2 regions of the Clostridium aromativorans genome follow, and region 1 is predicted to be linked to the other one. Evidence: a T-box and tRNA genes for the amino acid it is inferred to sense, from the RefSeq annotation. Region 1 holds a T-box; the other holds one or more tRNA genes.
The links. A T-box is a leader RNA that pairs with one kind of tRNA and senses whether it is charged. The one in region 1 lies ahead of proS (proline--tRNA ligase), so its partner is inferred to be a tRNA-Pro.
Positions count from the first base shown of each region.

Region 1 (5,118 bases):
CATCTTCCATACTTTTGCTCCAGGCATGCACGTATACAAAGGTGTATGCCTCGGGTCTGCTTATATCCGTGAAGCCGTTTTTTACGTACCTGTTTATATCTCTTGCCAGATCCTCGTTTTCTTCTATTTTGGACCACAGCAGATTTCTGCAGGATACTACGGGCTTGCCTCTGCTCCACACTATTTTGCCCTTGTAATCGTCCTGCCTGTTGTAATTCAAATAGAATATGCCCTGGATATTTGAGCAGGCGGTGTATTTATCCCAGAGATTCCTGTTATAGAGGGACCAGTTATCTAGAACGGACACGTATTTTTGATCCGAGTTTTTCATGTAGCTGTTTAACCTTTTCAAAAAAGGCTTCAGGGAATCTGACTTGAATTCGCTGGGATACATGTATCCGTTTCCGGAAGGGGACACGGTGAAATAATCCTTAGAGGTATTTGAAGATGCATTTTTATAATACATTTTTAGAACAGTTGGCGCCAGTTCATACAGGGACGGACTTATGCTGAAGCCCATGTTGAAGCTGCCCCTTTCAGGTGAACCGTACCATTTGGAAGAGCCGAAATTGCTTCCAAGATTCCACTGCTGATTGTCTCCGTCTGACATAATGAAGGTCACATAGTGGGTGTTTTTTGAAGCTGAATTTTTTGTGGAATCTGATCCATTTTTTTGAATTAGAGGAGAAGAGGGAAAAGCGCTCAACACCGTCAGATTATAGGACCAGTCTGCAGGAACCACGCTTACACCATTTCTGGAAGCTGTACTTATGTTACCCTTTTCGTCAGGACCCCATCCAAGACATGTGGAGTCACTTTCCATGGATTCAAATACCTTGTTTCTCAGGGAGAAATCCTTCGGGTCATCTTCATAAAATACCAGGGATCTGCTCATTATACCGTAATCTCTGAGGGCGGAATCTCTTCCGGGGGACAGCTCAATTACCGTTGAATGATTCAGCCCCCTATTCCATAGGTTATCGTAGGCCCAGTATTTATCGGTGTTTCTGCAGTCCTGCTGCATTTTTATACCCATATTTTTGACTTTGGTTTCAAGGGATTTGTCTACAGCTATGGAATCTTTTAAAGCTGCCAGGGAACAGGCGTTGTTTATGGAAGGATCTTTCTTGGAGGAGTTGTCGTAGAGTACATAGCCTTTTACAAAGCTTTTAAATTTATCCAGCAGGTACCAGGGATCCTCCACCATGCTGTAATTGACACCGTAATTTTCTTTTAGATCCTCCAGCCATATTCTATAATCCGGCTGATTTTTATTTAAAGTATATATCTGGGAATCGGATTTATTTGATATTACCCCCTGCAGTGTGGCTATCATGGTATTTTCAGCGGAACTTAAATCGTTCTGCTGTATTACGTAGAGATATTTAGGTGTTCTGGAATTTTTTACGTAATATTGATGGCCTGAAAAAGCATTTGCATCTGTACAGATTAAGGTGCTTAAAAAAATAAAAATAATTCCTAGGATCAAATTTTTTAATTTCATATGAATTCACCTCCTGATCTTAGTATGTGGTTTTTTATATAATTTATTGTACTTTCTCTGGGCATGAAATCAAAAAATAAATATAAAAACTATTGACAATAAATTTTTTATATTCTATCATATAAAATAAGTTTAAAATTAAATGGATGCTAAAATGCTAAGAAGAGGATTAGTAGGTATGATACCTTTTTAAGAGAAGAAAATGCAAGGTGGAAGTTTTCAAAAGAGCCATACTGAACCTGCCTTAGAGCTCTGTACTGAAACAGTAGTAGGATACAGCGGTAATTGCCGTTAAGATTGTAAGTAAGTGAGTATGTTTGATATTTGAATATATTAAAGCAGGGTGGTACCGCCGAATGTAACCTCGGTCCCTTTATGGGATGGGAGGTTTTTTTATATTTAAATTTAATCATATGAATTTTAAACTATAATTCTATTTTGGAGGTAATTAAATTGGAAAAGAAATTGGTGGAACAGATAACGTCCAGAAGTGAAGATTTTGCTCAATGGTATACGGATATTGTGAGAAAAGCAGAACTGGCAGATTATTCCAGTGTAAGAGGATGTATGATAATACGACCTTATGGTTATGCAATATGGGAGGGCATTCAGAAATACGTAGATACAAAAATAAAGGAAACAGGGCATGAAAATGTATATATGCCTATATTTATTCCAGAGCATTTATTGGAAAAGGAAAAAGAACATGTTGAGGGATTTGCTCCGGAGGTGGCCTGGGTAACTGAAGGTGGAAATGAGGAGCTTGCGGAGAGATTATGTGTCAGGCCGACTTCAGAAACACTGTTCTGCGATCATTTTGCTAAGATAATCCACTCTTATAAGGATCTGCCTAAGCTGTATAACCAATGGTGTTCAGTAATAAGGTGGGAGAAAACCACCAGGCCGTTCTTGAGAACAGCAGAATTTTTATGGCAGGAAGGGCATACAATACACGCTACTAAAGAAGAGGCGGAGAAAGAAACAAGATATATATTGAATCTATATTCCGATTTATGTAAGGATATTCTGGCTATGCCGGTAATTCAGGGCAAAAAAACCGAGAGCGAAAAATTTGCAGGTGCTGTGGATACCTATACCATTGAAAGCTTGATGCACGATGGAAAGGCCCTGCAGGCAGGTACATCACATTATCTTGGTGAAAATTTTGCCAGGGCATTTGGAATCCAGTATTCCGATAAGGAAGGTAAACAGCGGTATGTACATTATACTACCTGGGCTGTAACTACAAGGCTGATCGGGGCAATAATAATGATACATGGTGATGACAACGGTATGGTCATGCCGCCAAGGATAGCACCTATACAGGTGATTGTTATACCTGTAGCGCAGCACAAGGAAGGTGTGCTTAAAAAGGCAAATGAATTGAAGGATAGGCTGTCTAAAATTGCAAGGGTCAAGATTGATGATGATGCCGATAAAACACCGGGCTGGAAATTCAGCGAATACGAGATGAAAGGTGTTCCAATCAGACTTGAAATAGGACCTAAGGATATTGAAAAAAATCAGGTGGTACTGGCAAGAAGGGATACGGGAGAAAAGTTCACAGTATCAATAGATGATCTGGAAAGCCAGGTAACGGAGCTTTTGGATAAAATTCACAATTCCATGTATGAAAAAGCAAAATCCTTTAGAGATAATAATACCCGTGATGCTCTAAATATGGAACAATTTAAGAATATTGAGGAAAATAAGTCGGGTTTTGTGAGAGCTATGTGGTGTGGAGATGCCAAATGTGAGGAAAAAATCAGGGAGGTTACAGGGGCAACTTCAAGATGTATCCCCTTTGATCAGGAACACATTTCGGATACCTGCGTTTGCTGCGGCAAAAAGGCCGACAAGTTAGTATATTGGGGAAGGGCATATTAAATACCAGCTAAAATTAGAAATGATATGAAAACGAAAGTTTTCATATCATTTTTTATTTTTGCAATGGTTAAAAATAACTTTGAAAATATTTTGTAAATATTATTAGGAAAAAGAATATTTATTGTTATAATATAAATAGAATTATAAGCTGAAATAAAGTGGAGGCCATAATATGTTTAATAATAAAAAGTTTAATAGTAATAAAAAGTGGAGATATCTTATCTATTATGCATTATTGGCAGCTATGATTATATTTGTAGCAAATGAATATATGAATGGGCTGAAATCCCAACATATAAAGTACAGTGATTTTATAAATGATATAAACCAAAATAAAATCTCTGAAGTGCAGATAAGTAAGGATAAATTGATTATAATTCCAAAATCTCAAGATGAAGCAGATAGAGGCAAAGTCCTTTATACTGAGAGAATAACAGATCCAGATTTGATTAAAAAGCTTGATAACGCCAAGATCCAATATGGAGGAATACCTCAAGAGAACACTGCCATAAGGGGATTTTTCATAAACTGGGTTCTCCCATTTATAATAATTGCATTTTTACTTCAACTGTTTTTGGGAAAATTGAATAAAAAGATGGGCAGTGGAGTGATGTCTTTCGGGAAAAATACAGCTAAGATATATGCGGAAAATGAAACTGGTGTAAATTTTAAAGATGTAGCAGGTCAGGAAGAGGCAAAAGAATCACTTGTGGAAATTGTAGACTTCTTACACAATTCTCAAAGGTATGTGGAGATAGGTGCCAGACTTCCTAAGGGAGCCCTTCTTGTGGGACCTCCAGGGACAGGCAAAACTCTTCTTGCAAAAGCGGTAGCTGGTGAAGCTAAAGTGCCTTTTTTTTCAATATCAGGATCAGCCTTTGTAGAGATGTTTGTAGGTATGGGTGCTGCAAGGGTGAGAGATCTCTTTCAACAAGCTCAGGAAAAAGCTCCCTGTATAGTGTTTATAGATGAAATAGATGCCATTGGAAAAAGCAGAGAGGGAAATATATCGGGAAATGATGAAAGAGAGCAGACGCTGAATCAACTTTTAGCGGAAATGGATGGATTTGATTCTTCCAAAGGTGTAGTTATATTGGCAGCTACCAACAGACCGGAAGTTTTAGATAAAGCTCTTTTAAGACCTGGCAGATTTGACAGAAGAGTTATAGTTGACAGGCCTGATTTAAAGGGAAGGGAAGATATTTTAAAAGTGCACATAAAGGGTGTGAAAGTTTCACCGGACGTTGATTTAAATAATATAGCAAAAGCTACTCCGGGAGCTGTGGGTGCAGATTTGGCAAATATGATAAATGAAGCGGCACTAAGAGCTGTTAAAAATCATAGATCTCAAGTAAATCAGGAGGATCTAGAAGAAGCAGTGGAAGTGATTATAGCAGGTAAGGAAAAGAAGGATAGAATACTCTCGCCTGAAGAAAAACAGCAGGTAGCCTTCCACGAAGTCGGTCATGCATTGGTGGCAGCTCTTTTAAAGCATACTGATCCTGTTCATAAAATAACTATAGTCCCTAGAACTATGGGGGCATTAGGGTATACTATGCAGCTCCCTGAGGAGGAAAAATATTTAAATACAAAAGAAGAGATGATGGATCAAATATGTGTTATGCTGGGAGGAAGATCGGCAGAAGAGGTCAGATTTAACAGTATATCTACAGGAGCAGCTAATGATATTGAAAGGGCCACTCAAACTGCTAGAAGAATGGTAACCA
Region 1 covers NZ_JAJJPB010000007.1:32,524-37,641, forward strand. The annotation lists gene LN736_RS07650 (GxGYxYP domain-containing protein) at 1-1,504, opposite strand, end outside; T-box leader at 1,655-1,880, shown strand; gene proS (proline--tRNA ligase) at 1,952-3,391, shown strand; gene ftsH (ATP-dependent zinc metalloprotease FtsH) at 3,564-5,118, shown strand, end outside.

Region 2 (5,118 bases), on a different contig from region 1:
GCATATTTTCAGGCGTATACTAATACTTATGCTCCAGTGAGAGTACTTAGAGAGAAATATGAAGAAGCTGTAAATCAAGAAGGAGTAGTGGCACTAGCTATAGCTACTAGACCGGATTGCCTTGGATATGATGTTTTAAATCTATTGCAGGAATTTAATAGAAAAGTTTATACCTGGGTAGAACTTGGTCTTCAGACTTCAGATGATCATACGGCAGGTATAATAAACAGAGGGTATAAATTGGAAACTTTTGAAAAAGCAGTAGCTTCACTTAGAAAAATAGGAATTGATGTGGTGGTTCATATAATAATGGGTCTACCTGGAGAAAATAAAATTAATATGATGAATACAGTAAAATATATTTCACATCAGGACATACAGGGGGTAAAAATTCATTTGCTTCATTTAATGAAACACACTCCTCTTGTTAAATTATATGATGTAGGACAATTAAAATTTATGACAAAAGATGAATATATAGACATGGTGTGCTGGACTCTGTGCAACATTCCTTCGGGCATGGTGATTCATAGACTTACCGGCGATTCACCTAGGAACCTGCTTATAGGGCCTAAATGGAGCTTAAAAAAATGGGAGATTCTAAATGAAATTGACAGAAGGATGAAAGATAGAAAAATATATCAGGGTATATATTTTCAAAATAAGATTTTACCCTAAGATTACCGTTGCTAATACTCCCATTTATAAATTTATCCTCTGCCAAACTCCAGCTATAGATTGCTGGAATTTGGTGAATTTGCTTTTATGCAATTGGACTTTATCCATCCCTTAGAGTTTATTCTAGAGCTTCCTGCAATAGAAACTTCATACCAGAATTCATTTAAGATCTCAATGCTGTCATGAACTCTTATTGGTGTATTTTTTTCTAAAGTATTTATTATACCTGAATTTAAAATAGGAGCCAGATATATATTGCTTTTTACAGTGACTAGGGCATTTACATATTGAGGAGTAATATATCTAACATTTATTTTTGGGGGAATTTCCTTAGATATTTTTGACTTCAAACTGTCATTTTCATATTTTAAAGATAATATCTGTCTTCTCTGCGAGGAAATTTTACTTTGAAAATTATATAGGATTACGGAAGTACAGATTATAAGCGTTATGAACAAAAAAGCCAACATTAATATTCTCCATATCTATTAATTTAATACATTATATTCAATATGGTACTTAAAGATGAAAATTTATATAATTTTACACTAGATCTGTATATTCAAAAATGCTCATATCTGTGTAAGCCAATATATCCTCCCACTGATAATCTGAATATGTATCATGTATGCCGACAACGGTCATACCTGCTGATTTGGCTACTTTTATAGCAGATAGGATGTCCTCAAATACAGCACAATCCTCAGGATTTAAATTCAGTCTATCAGCAGCTAAAAGGTATATGTCTGGGAATCCTTTTCCTCTTTTTACATCTTCTGTAGTTACTATTGAATCAAATAGATTGTATATTTTATTTTTCTTTAAACTTGTTTCTGCTATAGCTTTATAATTGCTGGTGGCGAGAGCCATTTTTATTTTTTTCTTTTTTAAGAGATGTAAAAAATCTCTTGCACCAGGTTTTAAAGAAATATTATGGGAATATTCATAGAAAAGCATATTGTACCACTCTTTTTGTATCTCAGATACACTTTCAGTTAAATTAAATTCATCTTTAAGATATCTTGCAGTTTCATCAAGGGTCATATTTTGAATAGTGTTTTTTAGTTCTATGGTAAAAGGTATATTTTTCTCACTTAAATATTCTTTATCTATATTTTCCCAAAGCCACATGGAGTCCAGGAGAGTTCCATCCATGTCAAAAATAGCTCCCTTGATATTTTCAAGCATGACGATCACCTCATATTGTGTTATGAAAAATAATATTTTAATTAAAAAATCGTTCTAACAATTTTATCTTGTTTTTATCTTTAAAATCCTCTATGGAATGTATGCCTATCTTATCCAATATCTCATTCATGCAGTCACTGTCAATGGAGACTTTTATTTCAGAATCATCGGCAAATTTATCCACATATTTTTTACCTTCTTCTTTTGGTATAATTGCCTTGGGCCCACCTACACACCCACCGATACATCCCATGCCTTCAATGAAATTAGCCTCTATTTCCCCATTTTGAGCTCTGGAAAGTATGGATTTGCATTCTTTTACACCATTTGCCTTTACTGCTTTGAATAATTTGTATTTTTCAGGGAAAATTCTTTTTACAGCTTCACTTACTGCAATTGATACTCCGCCTGTACGTGCATATAACCTTCCGCCGCTGGAAGCATATTCTGTAGAAGGCTCTTCTTTGAGCTCATTTGGATGTATATTAAGAGTATCAAATATATCTTTTACTTCTGAAAAAGTTAGTACAAAATCTATATTTTTAATTATGTCTTTTTCTTTTGCTTCAGATTTTTTAGCAATGCAGGGACCTATAAATACCACCTTGCAATTTGGGTTTAATTTTTTGAGTACTCTTCCTCCAGCGGCCATAGGAGAAACAGATGGTGATACGTACTTTATCAAATTATTGTAAATTTTTTTTAACATACCTACCCACATAGGGCAGCAGCAGGAAGTTATCATAAAATCTTTTTCGTCTTTTATATGATTATCAAATTCTATGGCCTCTTTTAAAGTGAGCATATCCGCAAAAAATGCCACCTCAATCATGTCTGTAAATCCTAATTTTTTAAAGGCACTTCTAAGTTTCCCAAGAGTTACATCTTTCCCAAACTGACCTATTATAGCAGGAGCTACAATTGCTATTACCGGTGAGTTGCCTTTTAATATATTCGCTAAGGGAAGAAATTGTACTTTATCCATTATACCTCCAGTAGGACAGGCTTCTACACAAAAACCACAGTCGGTGCATTTGTGTTTATCAATATGGATACTATTTTGGGCAGCATCCATTAAAATAGCATCAAAAGGACAGGATTTTTGGCATAGAGTTTTGCCGGTTTTGTCCATACATTCCATAGTACAGAATTTTACTTTATTGACTATTTTTCCATCAGGTTTGTAAGATTTTATTGCTTTTTTTAGATCCTCCGTAAAATTAGAACTGCAGTCTGTACTGGTGCCGCATAGTGAAGATATGATTTTACAAAGCTCTTTTTTATTGATTTTACTCTGTGATAAAATAAATTTTACTTCATCTTCAAAATTTCCATTATAATAGGATTCTATCAGGGATTTAAATAAATTTCTATATTGATCTTTCATATTAATGGTACAGCTCCTTATGTAATTGATTTGTTGATGAGCTCAAAGTTTGATTTAATGTATAGGAAACCCCTAGCTTAAAAATAAGCTGGGGCTCTTACTTTAACATAATATAAACTAAAAAAGGTAGGTATCATCAAATCAATAGATCTAAATATCCACAAACCCACCTATATAAATGGTCGGAGTGACAGGATTTGAACCTGCGACCTCTTGCTCCCGAAGCAAGCGCGCTACCATCTGCGCTACACCCCGTTTATATAATACATTATAACATATATTATATAAACGTCACAGTAGAAATTTTATATGAAAATATTTTATTTTGCAGTCATATTAGAATTATCGCCTTCACCTCTTGTAGGAACTGTTGACATTAAAAATCCTACCAGTATAGATACTAAAGCTGGAGATATTATATTTATATAAGCTATATAAGAGGTTCTGTATAATATGAATGCACTTAAACCTGTTATAATCAAGGTTATAAAAAACAGATAGATTATAAATTTAGCAAAAGATTTAAAAAATTTTTCATATAACTTATGCCTTATGGGTCCGCTGAGTATTTTTATAAATAAAAAATAGGATACTAGTATTAAGAATATATCAACTGATGCAGATATTAAAAAGTTTTTCAAATTAAAACACCTCCAATGGCTTATCAATTATAGTATTACCTTATTAGAAGTGTTTTAACACCAAATTATAGATTTTGTAAGTTATTTTGATTGCAAATACATTTCACCTATTTTAAAAACATCTCCTGCACCTATAGTTAAAAAGAGATCTCCTTCCTTTAAATTATTTTTTAAATAGTTTACTATTGAGTTGAAATCTTTAATATAGCTGCACTTTATTCCTCTTTTTGAAATATCATTAGCTAGCATGGCTGAGCTCACTTTGCCGGTATCCTTTTCCCTTGCTGGATATATATCTGCGAGGATTAATTCATCTACATTATCAAAAGCGGAAGTAAATTCTCTGTATAAGTTTATAGTTCTCGAAAAAGTATGTGGTTGAAACACGCAGATTATTCTTTTATGAGGATAATTTTGAGCTGCACTTAAAGTTGCCTTTATTTCAGTAGGATGGTGGGCATAGTCATCTATTACTGTTATCCCATTTTTTTTGCTTTTAATTTCAAATCTTCTATGGGTACCTTTAAAATCCTCCAGTGCATCTTTAATATTTTCTGTTGATATATTTAAAATTAAAGAAACAGCTATACTGGCAAGCGCATTTAATATATTGTGTCTGCCCGGGATGGCTAGGTGTAGGGAAAGTATGGCTTTATTATCCTTGTACACTTTAAAGTAGGCACATCCATTTTTATCAAAATGTATGTCATGAGCAGTGATATTTCCGCTATTTATACCATAGGTAATTATATTACAGTTTACGCTGGATATTACTTTATTTATTCTATTATCTTCATTGTAACATACTAGATACCCATTCTGAGGAATCAATTTAGCAAATTTTACAAAGGCATTTTGTACATTGTCTATATTTTTATAGTAGTCAAGGTGCTCGGCATCTATATTTAAAATTATACCTATAAATGGGAAAAATTTCAAAAAGGATTCTTTGTATTCACAAGCTTCCGTAATGAAGTACGGACTGTTTCCTATTCTGACATTTCCATTTATAATATCTAAATTTCCTCCTACTAATATGGTAGGATCTAAATTTGCCTTAAGTGTTATAGAGGACAACATGGAAGTAGTAGTGGTTTTACCATGAGTTCCGGATACTGCTACGTTGTATTTATGACCTTTCATTATATTTCCTAAGAATTCAGCTCTGGACATTAAGGGAATATTTAAATTTTTAGCCTTTAAGAGTTCTTCATTATCTTCGGA
Region 2 covers NZ_JAJJPB010000005.1:113,190-118,307, forward strand. The annotation lists gene LN736_RS06570 (TIGR01212 family radical SAM protein) at 1-678, shown strand, start outside; gene LN736_RS06575 (hypothetical protein) at 732-1,148, opposite strand; gene LN736_RS06580 (HAD family hydrolase) at 1,222-1,866, opposite strand; gene LN736_RS06585 ([Fe-Fe] hydrogenase large subunit C-terminal domain-containing protein) at 1,904-3,253, opposite strand; tRNA gene LN736_RS06590 (tRNA-Pro) at 3,433-3,508, opposite strand; gene LN736_RS06595 (hypothetical protein) at 3,574-3,894, opposite strand; gene murC (UDP-N-acetylmuramate--L-alanine ligase) at 3,976-5,118, opposite strand, start outside.
Region 2: it has a tRNA-Pro gene. The T-box ahead of proS (proline--tRNA ligase) is inferred to sense a tRNA for this amino acid. The anticodon was not compared.